DNA from 2 places in the Rothia sp. HMSC061D12 genome. Region 1 is predicted to be linked to the other one. Evidence: riboswitches for the same ligand, from Rfam matches in the RefSeq annotation. Region 1 holds a riboswitch; the other holds the start of a gene.
The links. Region 1 has a riboswitch for thiamine pyrophosphate ahead of HMPREF2682_RS01325 (bifunctional hydroxymethylpyrimidine kinase/phosphomethylpyrimidine kinase). Riboswitches for the same ligand answer to the same signal wherever they lie in the genome.
Positions count from the first base shown of each region.

Region 2: it holds a riboswitch for thiamine pyrophosphate, as region 1 does, so the genes downstream of both, HMPREF2682_RS07925 (ECF transporter S component) here and HMPREF2682_RS01325 (bifunctional hydroxymethylpyrimidine kinase/phosphomethylpyrimidine kinase) in region 1, are expected to answer to the same signal.

Region 1 covers NZ_KV830305.1:338,253-348,008, reverse strand. The annotation lists gene HMPREF2682_RS01335 (slipin family protein) at 22-795, shown strand; gene HMPREF2682_RS01330 (YoaK family protein) at 997-1,770, shown strand; gene HMPREF2682_RS01325 (bifunctional hydroxymethylpyrimidine kinase/phosphomethylpyrimidine kinase) at 2,240-3,982, opposite strand; TPP riboswitch at 3,971-4,156, opposite strand; gene HMPREF2682_RS01320 (ABC transporter ATP-binding protein) at 4,423-6,171, opposite strand; gene HMPREF2682_RS01315 (ABC transporter transmembrane domain-containing protein) at 6,173-8,068, opposite strand; gene HMPREF2682_RS01310 (DEAD/DEAH box helicase) at 8,464-9,756, shown strand, end outside.
Region 2 covers NZ_KV830309.1:1,903-11,658, reverse strand. The annotation lists gene thiS (sulfur carrier protein ThiS) at 1-63, opposite strand, end outside; gene thiO (glycine oxidase ThiO) at 109-1,191, opposite strand; gene HMPREF2682_RS07955 (thiamine phosphate synthase) at 1,194-1,814, opposite strand; tRNA gene HMPREF2682_RS07950 (tRNA-Gly) at 2,337-2,407, opposite strand; gene dcd (dCTP deaminase) at 2,561-3,160, shown strand; gene HMPREF2682_RS07940 (P-loop NTPase family protein) at 3,292-4,623, shown strand; gene HMPREF2682_RS07935 (MFS transporter) at 4,801-6,237, opposite strand; gene HMPREF2682_RS07930 (DUF4235 domain-containing protein) at 6,398-6,631, opposite strand; TPP riboswitch at 6,898-6,998, shown strand; gene HMPREF2682_RS07925 (ECF transporter S component) at 7,057-7,689, shown strand; gene HMPREF2682_RS07920 (ABC transporter ATP-binding protein) at 7,774-9,390, shown strand; gene HMPREF2682_RS07915 (energy-coupling factor transporter transmembrane component T family protein) at 9,387-9,756, shown strand, end outside.

The DNA of each region.
Region 1 (9,756 bases):
CAATATTTGTGAAGGAAAACCATGGATCCCGTCACTTTGGCAACTATCCTCATCCCAGTTGCCGTCATTGTTCTTTTTATTCTGATTCGTATGTTCCGCGTCATCCCCGAATACGAGCGTGGCGTCTCTTTCCGCTTCGGTCACCTGCGTTCGGAGCTGAAGCCCGGCCTGAACGTCGTCTTCCCCCTCGTTGACTCCCTGCAGCGCGTTGATATGCGTGTTATCACCCTGACCATTCCCCCGCAGGAAGTCATCACCAAGGACAACGTTCCCGCCCGCGTGAACGCCGTGGTCCTCTTCCGCGTGACCAACGCCAAGAATGCCGTGCTTGAGGTTGAGAACTACCCGATTGCCACCAGCCAGATTGCACAGACCACCCTGCGTTCCCTGCTCGGTCGTGTTGACCTGGACACCCTGCTCGCACACCGCGAGGACCTGAACGAGGACCTGCGTTCCATCATCGGTTCGCGCACCGAGCCGTGGGGTATTCAGGTGGAGCTCGTCGAAATTAAGGACGTTGAGATTCCCGAGGCTATGCAGCGTGCCATGGCTCGCGAGGCTGAGGCTGAGCGTGAGCGCCGCGCAAAGATCATTTCGGCACGCGGTGAGCTGGAGGCCTCGAGCGAGCTGAAGGAAGCATCCGACATTCTGAGCCAGTCCCCCGCCTCCCTGCAGCTGCGTTACCTGCAGACCCTGCTGGAGCTGGGCGCCGACCAGAACTCGACCGTGGTCTTCCCGCTGCCCATGGACGTCATCGGCCCCCTCGTGGGTGCGCTCAAGGGCGAGAGCAAGTAGGCTACTCCTCCTAAGCTAAAAACCGAATAGTACGTAGGCCCCGAGCAGATAGCTGCTCGGGGCCTACGCTTTAACGGCGGCCGGCCCGCGGGGCTCCTCCCCTGTTCTCTATACCGCCGCCCCCCCATGCCGTAGCATGGAACTGGAAGGCCCCGCCGGCTGGGTCTTCAGAACCTACTACCGACAGATGAGGGCGGTCGCATGCTTCACCACCTCCGCGAGACTCTTGGACGTATTCCCGCGCCTCGCCGCTACGGGCGCATCATGGCGCTACTCCTCGCTTCCCTGGGCGGCGCGGTAGACGTCTTCTCGCACATGCGCTACGAGGCCCTCGTCGCCACACAGACCGGTAACTTTATTCTGCTCATCGCCGATCTGCACCGTGACGCACCGCATGTGGTGCACCTGCGCTGGCTCTCCGTTATTCTTTTCAGCTTCGGGTATCTGGCAGGGCATTTCATTCATGATCTACTCGGTCAACGTGCCCGGATGAGACACTGGCGCATCGGCACACTCCTGCCGTTCCTTCTGGTCTGCTTCGCGGTACCCTTCATGGATAGAACTCTGAGCAATAGCTTTCAGGTGGGCGCGCTGGCGTTCACCGTCGGTCTGATGATTCACGCCCTCGCGGATACACGCATTGGCGAAAACCCCTTTTCGCTCTTCATGACCAGCGGCAACTGGCGCAAAATGCTCAGTGCCTGGTACACCGCCGGTTCGCTGTACCTCACGCGGAAAACCCCCGACGGAGACACAAAAAATGAGGCGAAGGCACAGCGCCGTACGGCTCTGCTCAAAGCCATTGATTACTCTCTCGTAGTCGCCTCTTTCATAGCTGGCGTGATTCTCATGGCGCTTGTCACCCGATGGTTTGGCGTATTTTCCATCTGGTTGGCGGCGCTGATCGCGGGCGCTGCGTTCTGCTTCGGCTACCAGGCGGAAAAGAAAGAGGTTCGTGAGAACCAGGGCGCATAAGATTCACCCAATCTGCGGCTATAGACGAGGGCAGAGCAGAAAACAGAACAGCAAAATATCCCGTGCAGATGAGAGTATCTGCACGGGATATTTCTATGCGGGATTTACACGCCACACGCTTTCAAACGAAGCCCCGAAAACTGGGAAGGAAGGCGTTTGGCCCGCCGCGGGGGTTGGATGAGGTGGTTGCGACGGGCCAAACTGGTCGGTTACACGCCGTAGAGGTGCGGGCGCGGCAGGTACATCAGCCAGTTGGGTGAGGGCCGGAATCCTGCCGCAAACGGTTTTCACCGACGCCTTAAGCATAACCGGCACAACACCCGAACCGGCGGCAGTTTGAGTGAAGCATCAATCACCCATCTCGCGCCATGCCGGGGCGGTATTCGGCCCAAAAATCGGCGCCTAAACCACCGGTGAACCGAACCCCGCGCGAGCCCTAACCTCAACTCCTCAACGGAGCGCAAGTTAGCTAGCGCAGTGCCCGGTGAGCCTGGTCGAAGAACTCACGCTCATACACGCACGCCGACAGGTACGCCCGCGCTGCGCGGACACGCTGAGCCGGTGAAGCCGCCTCAAACGCACGCTCCACCTCCTCGAGGCTACGCGCCACATCCGCGGCAAACTCCTCGCCACCGTACAGGCTCAACCACTCCGCGTACGGGTGGTCCGCGTGGTTCTGCGAGGAGAGCACGGCGCCCACCTCTTCGTACAGCCAGTAGCAGGGCAAGATAGCGGCTGCGCCGACCACGTAATCATCACCGGCGGCGGAGGCGCGCAGGAAATTCGTGTACCCCATCGTAACGGGCGAAGGCCCACCCAGGCGTGCGCGGTTCGCCAACCAGCCCTCGTGCAGCTGCGATTCGGCGGCAATCGCCTCGTGCGCGCCAGCCGCCCAGTGCACCTGCGCCTCAGCGGTGTCGGCACGCGCCGAAAGGGTCGCGAGCGCACGCGAATAGTCGCGCAGGTAGAGGGCGTCCTGGTCCAGGTAGAAGGAGAACAGGTCCTCGTCGAGGGTGCCGTCGCCGAGGGCACGCACGAAGGGCAAGTCCAGAATCTGGCGCCAGGTTTCGCCTCCCGCAGCCCAGAGCGCGGCGGTCCAGGGGCCGGCGGGCTTTACGACGGCTTCACCGGCGGATACGGGGCTGACCGGCAGCAGTCGCTCCGGGCTGGTGCCATCAAGAGCGTTGCCCTCAGAGTCGGTAGTGGCGAGCAGGTGATGCCACGGGTAGGCGGAGGCTGCAGCCTCCAGACGGCGGGCACGGGCGGCGTGATCCACCGGGCCGTGACCCTCACCGGAACCGACCTGCAAACCGGCACCTGCGGCAATGGACTCGTGGAGCCAGCGGGTGCTCCACTGCAGGGCACGGTGGGTATCGTCGCTGGTCAGAGTGTTCTTCTGGTCTGCGGCAGGCTCTGCGGCCTCCGCGTGCTGCAGTAGCTCCACGCCCAGGCGGGTTGCCAGCGAGGAGGACAGGGAGCATCCGGTGCCGTGCGTATTGCGGCTGTCCAGACGCGGGGTGCGCACGTGCGCGCAGGTGCCGTCCGGGAAGACCGCGGTGTTACCGGCGTCCTGACCGCACAGGTGGCCGCCCTTCACAATGACGGTGGTTCCGGTCGCCGCCGCGAGGTTCGCCGCCTGCTCGTGCGCCTCATCAAAGGTCTGAGCGGGTTCCTTCTCGCAGAGCACAGCGAGCTCCGGAATGTTCGGGGTAATCACATCCACGAGCGGCACGAGGTCGCGTAGCGCCTGCTCCGCTTCCGCCTGTAGCAGACGGTCACCGCTGGATGCAATCATGACCGGGTCGAGTACGACCACGGGCACGGGGTGTTCGCTCAGCCAGGTGCGGACGGTGCGGATCGTGTCCGCGTCGCCGAGCATACCGATTTTCACGGCGTCCACCGTGACGTCATCAAAAACGGCGGCAAGCTGCGCGGTCAAAAACTCCAGGGGCGGGGTGAACACTTCACGGACCCCGCAGGTGTTCTGGGCGACCAGTGAGGTGGTCACGCACATGCCGTAACCGCCGGATGCCGTAATGGATTTAAGATCCGCCTGAATACCCGCACCGCCGGAGGGGTCGGTTCCCGCAATCGAGAGGACCCTCGGCACGCGAGCTGTCTGGGGTGCCCGGGGGTTTCCGGGAGCGCTCGCGCCGGGTACAGGGTTGGTGGTGGGTGCGCACGCGGGCGCGGTAGGCTGCTCTGCCATCATCGATAATCCCTTCGCTAGTTCGAACTAGAGCAGGTTCAATGGGTGATTCTCTCAGCCTTGAGTGTTGTGTTCTTACGCCGTTTCGTGCGTCCGCTGTGCCGTAGCCCTTCGTTGGGCGGTCAGTTGGGCGGGTTAGCGGGTCGCAGTCGTCTCAAGGCACCCCATATCGCTCTGCCAGGTTATCACAATGATTCTTAGTAACTGAAAGTTTTGCGGGTGACCAGTGAATCTCTCCGAAATTTTCGTTTGTCGGCGCCCTTCACAACGGTGCTCTTCACAACGCGTCCCATCCACACATCATCCCAGCACCAATCACTCCCCCAAGCCACCGCCCCAAAGCACCCGTTAAACGAGTAGTGCCCGGCACCGCTTCACACGGTACCGGGCACTATCAGCCGGGCATATCGCCGGACATATCAACCGGGCTTAGGCTAGAGGGTTTAGGTCAGGGCGAAAATCTCTGCCGGTGAACCCTCCGCAATGATCCTACCCTCGTGTAGCAGGACCGCACGGTCAGCCAGCGAGGCGATACGCGCATCGTGCGAAATGATCAGCACCGCACGGTTCGCCAGCACGGCGCTCAGGGACTCGGTTGCGTCCGCGAGCTCCAGCTGGGTGGTGGACTCGTCCAGAATCACGGCGTGCGGGTCAGCAAGCACAATACGTGCCAGCGCCAGCTGCTGAATCTGGTCGCGGGTCAGCGGCGAATCCGCGCCGCTCACGACAGTATCCATGCCCTGCGGCAGGTCGCGCCACCAGCGGGCACCGATAGCGTCCAGTGCCTCGCCCATCTGCTCGACGGTTGCATCCGGCACGACCACCGTAAAGTTATCGGCGAGGGTGCCGAAGAAGACATGCGCTTCCTGGGTGCAGACCAGCAGGCGCGGGCGGCCGTCGGCGGCGGCATCGGTCGGGAAGTCGCCGTGACCAACCGGGCGACCCATCACGGTGATGGTGCCCTCCAGGGCGGTCAGCGAACCGCCAATCAGACGAGCCAGGGTGGTCTTACCCGAACCGGAACGACCCACCAGGGCAAGTGCCTCACCGCGGCGAATCTTCAGGTTGATACCTTCCAGAACGAGGGCGTCCGGCGAGTAGCCGTAGGAGACGTCGGTGCAGTCAATGGCGTACTCCGGGTTCTTCACGGCTTCATCAGATACGGCGGCGAACGCTTCGGCACGGTGCTGTGCACGCGCCTCACGCTGCTTCTTCGCCAGGGAGACCACACCGAACACACGACCCATGTTCACCAGCATGATGCGCAGGCTGCTGACGTGGTGGTTCAGCATGTCGGCGAGGATTCGCAGGCTGAAAACCATGACCGAGGCGGTCGCCACGGCGCCCCAGCTTGCCCAGCCGAGAGCCACGCAGGCGGCGCCCCAGAGCATACACAGAATCGTGGGGATCCAGGCGTTGATAGCATCCACGGTGAAGTACAGCTGGCGGATGCGCACCATGCCCAGCTGCGCAGCGAACTGGCGCTTGTTCTCACCGGCGAAGGCGTCTTCGCGGGCGGTATGAACGCCCAGCTCACGGATCGTGGAGGTGCCGCGAATGTTCTCGGTCAGCACGCTGTTGAGGTCGCTCACGCGCTCCTGGGTGGTCTGGTTGCGTGCCGCCATGAGCGGCAGCATCTTCGACATGATGAGGGCAAGACCGGCAATCATGGGTAGCATAATCAGGCCCATAGCCGGGCTCACAACCGCTAGCGAGATGGTGGAGATCAGGAAGTACAGCAGCACGTAAATCGCGCCGAGCAGGTCCTCACTGACGGACTTGGCTGCCGAGGACAGGTCGTCGGTCACGCGGGTGAGCAGGTCGCCGCTGCCGGCTTCTTCCACGGTGCGTGCGTCCAGGTCGAGGGTGCCGTCGAGGGTGTCCTGGTTGGCGTCACGGGTGACGAGCGCACCCAGTCGCGCCGCGCTGTACGAGGAGACCATGAGGGTTATTGCCTGCACGATGAACGCCGCCAGGATAATCAGAATCGGCTGCCACGGGTAGCTGGAGAACTTGCCCGCCACCACGTCGTCCACGGTGGCACCAATCTGCAGGGGCACCACCGCACCCATGAGGGTACTGACCATGTAGATGACGAAGGTGTAGAGGGCTCGCCCCTTATGCGCCGCGAGGTAGTTCCACATGCGGCGTGCCACGTAGGCGGGGGTTTCGATGGGGAGCTGCTTTGCCATGCTAGTTCACCTCCTGATTCTGAGTGGTTTCAGACTGAGTGGTTTCCGGGTAGCCGTCGCGTTCCATGCGGCGGGTCGTCTCCGCGGTTGTGGAGACAACGTAGACCTGCTCCAAATCCTGTAGCAGGCCGGGGTAGCCGACGGGCAGGCGGTCGCTACCGATCTGGGTTTCCATCGCATCGTAGATGTAGCGCTGGCTGGGTTCGTCCACGGAGTTCAGCGGCTCGGTCAGGATGAGCACCTGCGCGTCCTGTGCGAGTGCGCGGGCGAGCGCCAGACGCTGACGCTGACCACCGGAGAGGTTCGCGCCTTCGCTGGTGATGCGGGCGGCGAAGTAGTCTTCGGGGTTGCGTCCGCCCAGTCGGTAGGCGATTTCGCGGGAGTCGGTAATCTTCAGCAGTTCCTCATCCTTCGCCTGTGCCAGCTCCTCGTCGGGGTTCGGCACGGTGCCCAAGCGCAGGTGCTCCTGCAGGGTTCCCGCGAAAATCATGGGGTTGGGTTCGCTCAGCAGCACGCGGCGACCGGTTGCGTCCTTGAGGTCCTCTCCCCCGCGTCGCAGGGTGCGGGCAAGCGCCTCGGCGTAGTCTTGCGCGGTGAGGTTGTAGTCGCGCGGGTTGACGTACACGATGCGCGGGTTGCTTGCACCGGCGGGGGCGACGGGTACGGGCACCTCGAGGGTGCTCGCCTCGACTGCCTGTTCGGCGTGTGCCAGCTGCGCCATTTCCTCGTCGGTGCGCGGGCTCTTCAGCACGCCCTGGCGTACGCCCGCGTGACCTTCGAGGCGGGCGACCTTGGCGAGCGCAATCTTGGCGTATCGCCATGCGGTGAGGAAGTTCTGGGTAATCCAGATGGGGCCGCCCATCATCGCGATAATGGAGGCGACGGTCACCAGGGACGCGGCAGGCGTGTCGGATACCCAGCGGCCGTTTTCGACGTGGCCGGTGAGAGCGAAGCCGATGCCGAGCAGGGTCACGGCACCGCCGAGCAGCGCGCGGATGAGGTACATCCAGCGGTGCGTCTTTTCGTAGCGCATGTAGCTGTCGAAAACTTCGTCGGTGCCGCGATGGTAGCGTTCACGCATCTGCTCTTCGGCACCGAGGCCGGCAATGGTGCGCAGGCCGGTGGCGATATCGGAGGCGCGTGAGGAGGCTTCACCGTCCTTTTCGCGGTATTCGCCAATCTTCGATTCGAGGAAGGACGAGTACCAGGCAATCACGCCGACCACGATGAGCGTACCGATGAGGGTGACGACCGCGGTGACGGGGTTGATGAGCCAGAGCTGCACGGCACCGAGGGTCGCGATGATCATGGCGTTGACGAATAGCGGCAGTGAGAAGTAGACGTCCGTAATGCGGCGTACGTCTTTGTTCATGACGGTGACCGCTTCGCCGGAGTCTACGCCAGCGCGGGTGCGCCCCATGAGCCGGTTGATGTAGATGCGCCAGTCGCGGCCAAGTTCCGCGCTGAGGGTCATGGAGGTGCCCCAGCCGAAGAACTCGTTGATCACGATGAAGGTGATGGCTGCGACGACTACCCAGAACATGGGCCAGGCGTCGGGGGCTTTGCCGGCGATGTGCTGGTTGATGAATTGACCCACCATGACGGGGATAAGAATCGCACCGGTACCCGCGGTGGTTTCACCCAGGACGGGGATTGCCCAGCGGTGCCAGGGGTATTTGTATCCGGGTGCGGTGACGCGCAGGGCGAGGCGCTTTTTGAGGGCTTCCTCTTCTGCCTTGCGCTGTTCGCTACCGGTTACTTCCTGTGCAGCTTTTTTCTGCGCAGTTTTCTTCTGAGCGGCTTTTTCCTGCGTGGTTTTGTTATGCATGGATTCTTCATGCGTAGCTTCTTCACGCGCGGCGTTTTCTTGTGCCTTGTCAGCGTTGTATTCAGTCATTCAACGTCTCTCCTTTCTCTTACCCTATTCCTTTATCAATGTGGCACGCAACACTAAGAGTGTATTAGGTGGAGCGTGTCGTTATTTTATGCAACGTATTTTGGGGCGTGTATCGACCGCACAGTATGAGCCGGCATCAATTGGCGGACTTGAACCTAGGCGGTAATTTATACGGCATGGAGCCCTACGGTGTGGGGCTCTGCAGCGTGGAGCCTGTACCTTCGACCTTCTGAGCGCAGGATTATGCATCGCTGCACCTAAAGCGCTTTGTTCTACCCTACCTGAACTTTAGGTTTTCCTGCGTTAGAGCACGCAACTTCGCGCCCATGCCGAGTTGTTCCCTCGTAACGATAACGCCCCCGCGCCCGCGTTATTCCCGATAGACTGGAATCCTCATGAGTATTTTGAATTTTCTTTCTCCCGGGCTGGGCGAGAACCCCGGCGACTACAATCGACGCGATTTTAAGAGCAACCCCCTCACCGCCGAAGAAATCTATGAATCCTTCACCGAGTGGATTTCGACCCGCGGCATGACCCTGTACCCCGCCCAGGACGAGGCCGTTCTGAGCATTGCCGCCGGACATAACGTGGTGCTGGCAACCCCGACCGGTTCGGGTAAGTCCACTGTGGCTGTTGCCGCGCATTTTACGGGCCTGGCGACCGGTCAGCGCTCCTACTACACCGCCCCCATTAAGGCGCTGGTATCTGAGAAGTTCTTCGACCTGATCAATATTTTTGGTGCCGAGAACGTGGGCATGATTACCGGCGACTCCGCCATTAATACGGAGGCGCCCATTATCTGTTGCACTGCGGAAATTCTCGCCAATATTGCCCTGCGCGAGGGTAAGGATGCGGACCTGTGCCAGGTCATCATGGACGAGTTCCACTTCTACTCCGACCCGCAGCGCGGCTGGGCGTGGCAGCTTCCCCTGTTGGAGCTTCCGCAGGCGCAGTTCCTGCTGATGAGCGCGACCCTGGGCGATACAACTCGCTTCCAGGAGGAGATGACGGCGCTGACCGGTCGTGAGAGTGACCTGGTGGCGCATTCTGAGCGTCCCATTCCGCTGCATTTCTACTACTCCACCACCCCGGTTCAGGAGACGGTGCAGGAGCTCGTGCAGACCAAGCAGACTCCGGTCTACATTGTGCACTTCTCGCAGAAGGCGGCGCTGGAGCAGGCGAACGCGCTGCTGTCGGTGGCTATTGCTTCGAAGGAAGATAAGGAACGCATCTCCGAGCTGATTGCTAAGTTCCGTTTCGGTCCGGGCTTCGGTAAGGCATTGAATAAGCTGGTGCGTGCCGGCATCGGTATTCACCACGCGGGCATGCTGCCCAAGTACCGCCGCCTGGTCGAGCAGCTGGCTCAGGAGGGTCTGCTCAAGGTGATTTGCGGTACCGACACCCTGGGTGTGGGTATTAACGTGCCCATCCGTACCGTGCTGATTACGGCGCTGTCGAAGTTTGACGGTGCCCGTAGCCGCCGTCTGCGTGCCCGCGAGTTCCACCAGATCGCTGGACGCGCAGGCCGCGCCGGTTTTGATACCGCTGGCACCGTGGTGGTTCAGGCACCCGAGCACGATATTGAGAACGCGCGCCTGCTGGCGAAGGCACAGGCGAAGTTCGGTGACGACACCAAGCGCATTAACCAGTCGCTGTCCTCCAAGCGTAAGAAGGCGCCGGAAGGCTTC
Region 2 (9,756 bases), on a different contig from region 1:
GACAAGGTCAAATACGGTGCGGGCGTTGGTGGTTAGCGGCTCGCCGTTGTAGGTGATGATCATGCGGAATCCTTTCGTGAGTGCGCCGGGTGCACCCGGCTGGGGTGTTTAGTGGGTGAATCGTGCCGGGTCGCACGCCTGCATGATGGGCGGAATCTCAGCCCCGCAGGCGACCTCCGCGCCCACCTTGCCGGCGAGCGCGGCAAGCAGAATACCGTGGCGGAAATAGCCCGTGGACACGAGCTGACGGGTGCCATCAGCGCGGGTACGGTGCCCGAAGATGGGCAGGTCGTCCGGGGTTCCGGGGCGGGCGCCGACGTTCGCCTCCAGCAGCTCGCACTCTTCAACAGCGGGCACCAGGCGGATTGCGTCACGTAGCAGCTGGTGTACGCCGTCAATGGCGGGTAGTGTGCGGTGGTCTTCGCGGCTGGTTGCGCCGATGCACAGCTCCCCGTCGGGGCGGGGGATGAGGTAGACGGGGCGGGAGTTCACGTAGCCGCGCACCACATGCTTGAGGATGGGCCGCGGGGCGCGCAGACGCAGAATGTCCCCGTAGACGGGGCGTAGCGGGTAGTCCCCGTGCAGTGTTGCCCCTAGTCCGGTGCAGATAATGTCGCCCGCGTCCGGGTCGGTGACCCGTTCGGTGCTGAAGGTGACGCCGCGGCGGGTGAGGGCGTCTTTGAGGGCGCGCCTCATGAGCCGCGGGTGCAGCTGATGGTCGCTGGGGATGCTCACAGCGCCGGCGATACGCGGCGCCAGGAGCGGTTCGAGGGCGCGTGCCTGCGTGGGGGTGACGGGGTCTGCGGGGCGGTTCATGTCCCGGTAGTAGGTGCGGGTGCGTTGCAGGTGCTCGGCGTCGGCGCGGTCGGCTGCGATGATGAGCGTGCCGGTGGTGTCGTAGCCGGTAGGCAGGTCGGTGGCGCGGCTGAGCCTGCCCATGAGGGAGGGGTAGGCGTCGGCGCTGGCGGTCATGAGCGGGAAGAGCGCGTCCTGCTGGAATTGCACTTCTGCGATGGGCGCGAGCATGCCGCCGGCGTAGTGGCTGGCAGCGGGGTAGAGCGCCGTGCCGTCGTCGGCGGTGCCGTAGTCGCCGGTTTCGGCGTCGATGAGGTGCACGTTTTCGCCGCGTTCGGTGAGCTCAAACGCGGTGGTGAGGCCAATGATTCCGCCGCCAATGATGGTGATGGTCATGGCTATGCCTGCAGCGCGGGGTTGTCGACGAAGGCGCGGACCATGGCGATTCCGGCGACCCCGGTGGTGCGGATGGCGGGGCAGTCTTTGGGGGTGATGTCGCCGATAGCTACGGTCGGTACGGTGGACAGCTCGGCAAGTTCGCGGAGCCCCTCAATGCCGAGGGGCGGGCGGTTGGACTGCTTGGTGGGGCTGGGGCGGAACGGCCCGGTGCCAATGTAGTCGATCAGGTGCGCGATTTTGTTGGATTCTTCGACGAGCTGCCGGGTGCCGGTGGTCAGGCCGATAATTGCGTCGGCGCCGAGGAGGGCGCGGGCGTCGGCTACGGGCAGGTCGTCTTGACCGATGTGCACACCGTCAACGCGCACGCCGCGGGCACGCAGCGCGAGGGCGACGTCTACACGGTCGTCGATGAGGAGGGTCTGGTGCGGCTGGATGATGCCGGCGATAGCTTCGGTGAGCTGGTAGAGCTCACGCGCGCTGATGGGTTTGGACCTGACTTGGATGCAGGTGGCGTGTTTGGCTGCCCGGACGGTTTCGAGGGGGTTGTCGCCTGTGACGAGGTAGAGGTTCAGGGCGAGGGGGCGTGCGGGGGTGGTGTAGGGGTGCGTTTCGCGGGTCATGCGGGTCTACGATTCCTCGTCGAGTAGATGTTTTTTAGAAATTCTCTCGTTGAATTTCTGTGGTTAGGTTAGCACAACTGTGTGGTGAGTTGAACATCCTTCAAGCGTTGTGAGGTGTGTGCGCGAATGGTCGTGCTGAAACCTTCTTGTCGCGAGCCCGCAGGAAGGTGCCCTGACCTCCCATACGGAGTCACCGCAATGCCCTCAACTTAATGTTCATTCTTGGCGAGCTGTCTGCGGTACCTCACCCCAGTATTCCCCCTCCCCGTTCCCGCACACTCTTCCCAAGCCGAGGGACCGCGGTTCGTTCCCAGCCGCGCAGCCGCACCCACTACTCCACCTGCCCGGAGAAGGGGAGAGAGTTAGTAGGGGAGAGGTCGGTATGTTCCGTCGCGACATCAGGGTGTCCGAAGCGGAGCGAGGACGGGTTCCCTGCAGGAGCAAGGAACATACCGCCTCGACCAGCCATACCCAAAGCAACCCAAAACAAAAACCCCTTACCGAACTGGTAAGGGGGTGGAGAGCGGCTGACGGGAATCGAACCCGCGTATCAGGCTTGGGAAGCGTGCGCTCTACCATTGAGCTACAGCCGCATCTTTTTCAGTGTATCGTGCCTGCTTGCTGGGGGTGAAATGTGTTGCGGCTGTTTGTGGGCGGGGCGGCGGGGTTGAAATGTGATGTAGGCCTGTGTGCTGGGGCTGGTGGATGCCTGCACGTGGGTGGTGTTTGCCAGGTATCCTTTAAACGTGCTTATTTCAGATCGCGATATTCGTCAAGAGATTGCTGATGGGCGCATCGTTCTTGATCCGTTCGATGAGTCGATGATTCAGCCTGCAAGTGTGGACGTGAGGATTGATCGTTTCTTCCGTCTGTTTGATAACCATAAGTACCCGCATATTGATCCTGCTCAGCCGCAGGAGGATTTGACGCGCCTGGTTGAGGTGGCTCCTGATGAGCCGTTTATTCTGCATCCGGGTGAGTTTGTGTTGGGTTCTACGTATGAGAAGGTGACTCTGCCTGATGATGTGGCTGCCCGTTTGGAGGGTAAGTCGTCGTTGGGCCGTCTGGGTTTGTTGACTCACTCTACGGCTGGTTTTATTGATCCTGGTTTTTCGGGGCATGTGACGCTTGAGTTGTCGAATATGGCGACTTTGCCGATTATGTTGTGGCCGGGTTCTAAGGTTGGTCAGTTGTGTTTCTTCCGTTTGAGTAGCCCGACTGAGCATCCGTATGGTTCTGGTGCGTATGGTAACCGTTACCAGGGTCAGCGTGGCCCGACTGCTTCGCGTAGTTATTTGAATTTTCATCAGACGATGATTCCTGCGGATGGTTCTGTGGAGTCTTAGTCTTTCCCGTTTTGGGGTGCGGGCGTGCAGGCTGTGTGTTTGTGCGCCCGCGTCGGGCGGTTTTTCCGTCTGTTGTGCTCGTGCGTTCACTCGCGTGCGGGTTTTTATCTCTCACTCTCTAAGGATTTTTGATGAATCTGAAGCCTGTTGTTCTGCGTGTTGCTGGCGCGGAAGTTTCTTTGTATCTGATTGATATGTCGGACTCTTTTGTGGAGCGTTTTAAGAAGGCGTGGGAGCCTCTTGCTCCGGAGTTTTTTGATACTCCTGATGAGGCGTATGCTTCGTTGTCTCGTTTTGATCAGGTGATGTTGGTTCATGCACCGACTGATGAGTCGGTGATGGATTTGGCGAATCCGTTGATGGGTTCGTTTGATAAGGTTTCGACGCTGCGTGTGGCTGATGATGATTTAGGTATGCAGGATCTGACGAGCCGTATTACGTTGGCGATGATTGAGCAGCTGGTTGGTCGCGGTGTGATGCTGCATGCGGCTGTTATTGGTGACCCTGAGTCGAAGCGCGCTGTTGCGCTGGTGGGTGTTTCTGGTAGCGGTAAGACGACTGCGTCGCGTTTCTTGGGTTCGAAGTTTGCGTACCTGACTGATGAGACTGCGATTATTTCGGATGAGGGTGTTGTGTCGCCGTATCCGAAGCCGTTGTCTGTGATTGTTGACCCGAATGCGCCGAAGGATCAGCAGAACCCGGTGGATCTGGGTCTGAACGTGGTTGATTGTGATGATCTCAGCTATGAGTTGTCGCGTATTGTGTTCATTTCTCGTGATGAGTCGGCTTCTGAGCCGTATTTTGAGCGTGTTCCACTGCATGAGGCTCTGGTGTTCTTGAGTGAGCAGAGTTCGGGGCTGGCGCGTCACCCTGAGGGTGTTGTGTCGCTGGCTAAGCTGGTGGAGCGTTGCGGTGGCGTGTGGCGCCTGGTGTACTCGGAGGTTGAGGATACTTTGCCGCTGGTTCAGGATCTGCTGAATGGTGGTGAGCTGCCGAACGCTGATGAGGTTGAGAGCCTGGAGAAGTACACGGTTGAGGATCACCTGCCGGGTGTGTTCTTGAACGGTACGATTGCGGTGTCTCGTATGCCGGGTACTTCGGGTGTGCGTGTGGGCGAGGACGGCCCGTTCATGCTGCTGTGTGACACTGAGCTGAATGAGCTGTCTGAGTTTGCGGCTGAGTGCTGGCTGCAGGCTGAGGGCGACATTTCGTACGATGACCTGTTTGCGCGTCTGGCTGAGATCTTTGAGGGTCTGCCTGCTGAGGCGTATGACGAGAACCTGAGCGCCCTGGCGGCTGGTTCGATGCTGTGGGTTCGTGTGATTGATGATCCGCTGATTGATGACGCAACCTGGGCTCAGATGACCAGTGATGAGGTTCTGGATGAGGAAGAGCAGCAGATTGCGCTGGACTCTTCTGAGGATGCTGTCTCTGATGATGAGGATGACGTGGTGGAGGACTAGCCACCGCGGTTCTCCGCTGATGAGCACCGCCGAATAAGCACTGCTTAAGCACGAAGGAGGGGCGGGTAGAAGAATTATCTTCTACCCGCCCCTCCTGTTGTGTTTGCGAGGTTGCGTTTGCGGGGTGCGGGGTGTTTAGCCCCGCGCAGCCTTACTGAGCAGCCTTACTGAGTCGCCTTACTTGGCTGCCTTGTCGCGGCGCTTCTGCTCACGCTTCTGCTCGCGGCGAGCCGCACGCACACGCAGAGGACCGGGAGCCTTCACCGGCAGCAGCAGGAGCAGACCCGCCACCACAACAATCAGAATGCCGAGCACACCCCAAATCTGCGCGCCCATGAGGCTCACGCACAGGCCGAAAAGCATCGGTGCCAGGAAGCTGGTGGCACGGCCGGTGGTCGAGTACAGGCCGAACAGCTCACCCTCAGTACCGGGATCAGCCAGGCGAGCCAGGAAGGTGCGGGAAGCGGACTGCGCCGGGCCCACGAACAGGCACAGCAACAGGGCGCATACCCAGAACACGCCCGGTTCGGGGAAGAACATCAGCGGGGTAGCCGCCAAGATAATGCCGACCAGAGAGATAACAATAATCGCCTTCGGGCCCAGGTAGTCATCCAGGTAGCCGCCCAGAATCGCACCAACCGCGGCGACGGCGCTACCGGCAATACCGAACAGAATCACATCGGAAGTGCTGAAACCGAAGGTGCCCGCCGCGAGAATACCGCCGAACGTAAAAATACCGGACAGACCATCACGGAACACCGCCGAAGCAATCAGGAACCACAGGGTCTGCGGGGACGTCATCTTCAGTCGCTTAATGGTGCGCCACAGCGCCTTGTAGGAGGCGAGCAGACCGCCCTGACGAGCCGGGGAGAGACGCTCCATACCGAGCTCCAGGAAGCGCAGCTCGCGGGTGGGTAGCACCTCCGGCAGGAAGCGCTCGCGGGTGCGCATACGCACCAGCAGCGGCACGCAGAAGATGAGACACCAGGCGGCTGCGAACAGCGCAACCGCACGGATATTCAGGGCGTTATCGGTGCTCAGGCCGAGCACCTCGGGGGTAAGCACAAAACCCCACAGCACCACAGCCAGCGCCAGGATGCCGCCAATGTAGCCGGCAGCCCATCCGGCGCCCGAAATCTTACCGATATTCTCCGGGTGGGAGATGCGCGGCAGCACCGCGTTGTAGTTCACGTACGCGAACTCGCTGAACACGCTCGCCGCAGAAATCAGGGCGACACCCAGCCACAGGTACTGCGGGGTGGGGCCCACGAAGAAGCACGCCGCCATCGAACCGACCAACAGCATGGTATTCACGCCGAGCCAGAAGATGCCCCTGCCGGACTTGTCGTTACGCTGACCGGTGACCGGCGCCAGAATCGCAATGAGGAAACCGGCAATGGTCAGACCCAGCGACAGCGCCGAAGAGGTCTCTTCGGGCGTGCCGAAGTAGCTACTGGTCAGGTACACGGTGAAAATGAAGGTCGTCATAATCGAGTCGAAGCTCGACGAACCAACATCCCACATGACCCAGGACGCGACCGAACGGCGGCTGTTCGCGTGGTCAACGACCCTACGCGGAGCCTTCGTCTTACGACGGGGAGAAGAAATAGTCATAGTTGTGCTTTCGGATGCCGAGGTGGCGCTTCAGCGTAGCGGCGGCATGAAACCGGCTGAAGTGGGGCGGGCGTGCTGAAGAGGGAACACCAGGCGGTACGTACCGAGCGAAGATACGTACCGCCTAGTTCATGAACTTTCGCGCGGAAGGCGCAAAGTCTTAGTTGAAGAAACGACGCTGCAGGCGAGCAATACCGAAGCTCACCACAGCACCTGCGACGGAGGTCAGAACGGTCCAGAGGATGACCTGACGCAGGGTGTCTTCAGACTCGTGGGAAATGGCGGGAGGCTGGTTACCGGTAGCCTTAGTCCAGGCTGCGCCCAGGCCCTTACCAACCAGGGCAGCAGCGCCCATGTTGATACCCGCAATAGCAAGCTTAGCGACGGGGTTCATGTGTATCTCCTTAGCTGTATACGATGCGGCGTCCTGCCCGTGAACCCCTTCGGGGTTGGGTGAGAAAAGAGCGCCACTCCCTAGCGTATAGGGTTTAAGGCGTTCGTGCCGCCTTGGAGCCTCTCCGTCCCAAAATTGTACACCGTGCAATTCTGTAATGCGGGCAGAAGAACGAAACAAAAAGCGGCAAATTGGCACGAACAGCCAGACACGCCTACAATCGAACCTGGGCTTCCACCCGCACCACAACGGCACGGACAAGGAACCCCAAACGACAGGGGAGCGCCACCGAGGCGCTGAGAGTGCTAAGCAGACCCTCGAACCTGATCCGGTTAGTACCGGCGTAGGGAGTCGAATTTCTTCTCAATGCCCTCGTCCAATCAGAGGGCGAGGACATTCCCCTTCCAACGACGGAAGGATCACCAATGTCACAGAACGTAACCCCCGCCTCCCAGGCATCTACCCAGGAAGAAGCGAAGAAGCCGAACCTGCGCTGGCGAGTCAACGAAATCGTTATCGCCGCAGTTATCGCAGTAGCCTGCGCCGTCATCTTCTGGATCTGGGACATCGCAGTCGGCCCCGCCGCCAAAACCGCACTCGTAGCAGCACCCGAATTCCGCCCCATCGTCGCCGGCGCATGGCTGCTCGGCGGTACCCTCGGCGGCCTGCTCATCCGCAAGCCCGGTGCCGCGCTCTTCGGCGAAATCGTCGCAGCGTTCATCTCCGTACTCTTCACCGGCGGCGCGTGGAGCGGCGAAATCCTGATTGCCGGCTTCTTCCAGGGCGTCGGCGCTGAAATCGCCTTCGCAATCTTCCGCTACCGCCGCTGGAACGCAACCGTCGCCATCTTCGCTGGTGCGCTCAGCGGCCTGTTCATGGGCGTTAACGAAATCTTCATCTACTACCCCGACATGGAACCGGTCAAGGCAATCATCTACGTAGCGTGCGCCGTCATCTCCGGTGCAGTTATCGCAGGCTTCCTGGCGTGGATTCTCGTGCAGAACCTCGCCAAGACCGGTGTGCTCTCCTCGCTGGCATCCGGCAAGACCCGCCGCTAACCACCAGCAACTAGCCACCAACTAGTCACTCACCACGAGTCACCACTCGGCACACTACAGCAGCCACAAGGCTAAGGAACCATCATGGAAGCAACACCGCGCGGGGCGCGCATCGAGCTCAACAACTTCAGCTGGCACCACCCCGGACGCCCAGAACCCGTCATCAGCGGACTCAACCTCACCATCAACCCCGGTGAAAAAGTCCTGCTACTGGGCACCTCCGGCGCTGGCAAATCGACGCTCCTGCACGCCATCGCCGGTGTGCTCCACGATGACGACGGCGAATCCGCCGGCGGCACCATCACCATCAACGGGCAAGCACCCGCCGAAGCGCGCGGCACCGCAGGCATGATGCAGCAGGACCCCGAATCCTCCATCGTCATGGCAACCGTCGGCAACGACGTCGCCTTCGGCCCCGAAAACCTGCGCGTACCCCGCGAAGAAATCTGGGGCCGCGTCACCGAAGCCCTCACCGCAGTAGGGCTCAACCACCTGCCCCTCGACCACCCCAGCAGTGCGCTATCCGGCGGGCAGAAACAGCGCCTCGGCCTGGCGGGCATCCTCTCGATGCACCCCGGCGCCATGATCCTCGACGAACCCACCGCCAACCTCGACCCCTCCGGCGTGCAGGAAGTACGCGACAGCATCCTCACCGCTGCCGAGGCGACCGGCGCGACCCTGCTCGTCGTAGAACACCGCGTGAGCATTTGGGCGCCGCACATGGACCGCATTATCGTACTCGGCGAAGGCGGCACCATCACCCACGACGGCGCACCCGACACCGTACTCACCGAAGCCCGCCAAGAACTCATCGACGCAGGCGTGTGGGTACCCAACTACGTGCCGCGTGCGCCGCAGAACGACAGCGATAGCGAGCACGGCGAGGCGCTACTTCGCGCCGAAAACCTCAGCATCACCCGCGCACAACCCACCCCCAAACAACGACGCGCACGCCGACGCACCATCAAACGCCTCGGCGACACCCCCGCACCCGTACCCACCGACCTGCCCGTACTGCGCAGCGGCATCAACCTCACCCTGCACGCCGGCGAACACCTCAGCGTGCTCGGACCCAACGGCGCCGGCAAATCAACCCTAGCCCTCACCCTCGCAGGGCTCCTCACCGCACCCAACGGCACCCTCACCGCCACCGACGCGCTCCGTAATTACGACGGCAACCACGGCGGCAACCACGGCGGCGAGCGCGCCCACTGGGACGTGCCCACCTGGACCCCCGCCCAAATGCTCAGCCGCATCGGCTACGTCTTCCAAGAACCCGAATACCAATTCATCCGCGGCACCGTACGCGAAGAACTCGAACTCGGCCCCCGCCGACTCGCCGCACTCACCCGCGAACCCCTCAACGAAGACGACCTCGCAGCCCGCACCAACGAACTCGCAACTCGCCTACGCCTCACCCACCTACTCGACGCGAACCCCTTTACCCTCTCCGGCGGCGAAAAACGACGACTCTCCGTAGCCTCCGCACTCGCCACCGCACCCAAAATCCTCATCCTCGACGAACCCACCTTCGGCCAAGACGCACGAACCTGGGCAGAACTCGTCGACCTCATCCGCGAACTACTCGCAGGCGGCACCGCCATCATCTCCATCACCCACGACGAAGACTACACCGCCGCACTCGGCGGCAACCACATCACCCTCGAAGCCACCGCAACCCCCGGAAAGGAGAACGCATGAACACCGACTTCTTCGGCACCATCGACCGAACCAGCTACTTCAGCAACCTCAACGCCGGCGTAAAACTCATCGTCTCCTTCACCCTCATCATCGCCGCACTCATCGTGCGCGACCCCCTCACCTCCGGAATCCTCTTCGCCCTCGAACTGCTCGGATTCATCCTCGTCGGATTCCGCCCCGTCAACGTCCTCGCCCGCTTCTGGCCCATCCTCATCGCCGTCATCACCACCGGCTGGTCCGTCGCCATGCTCAGCGCCAAAAGCGGCACCACCATCCTCGACCTCGGCTTCAACAGCATCACCACCGACTCCGCCGCCGTCGGCGCAGCCATGATGATCCGCTCCCTCGCCATGGTCCTACCCACCC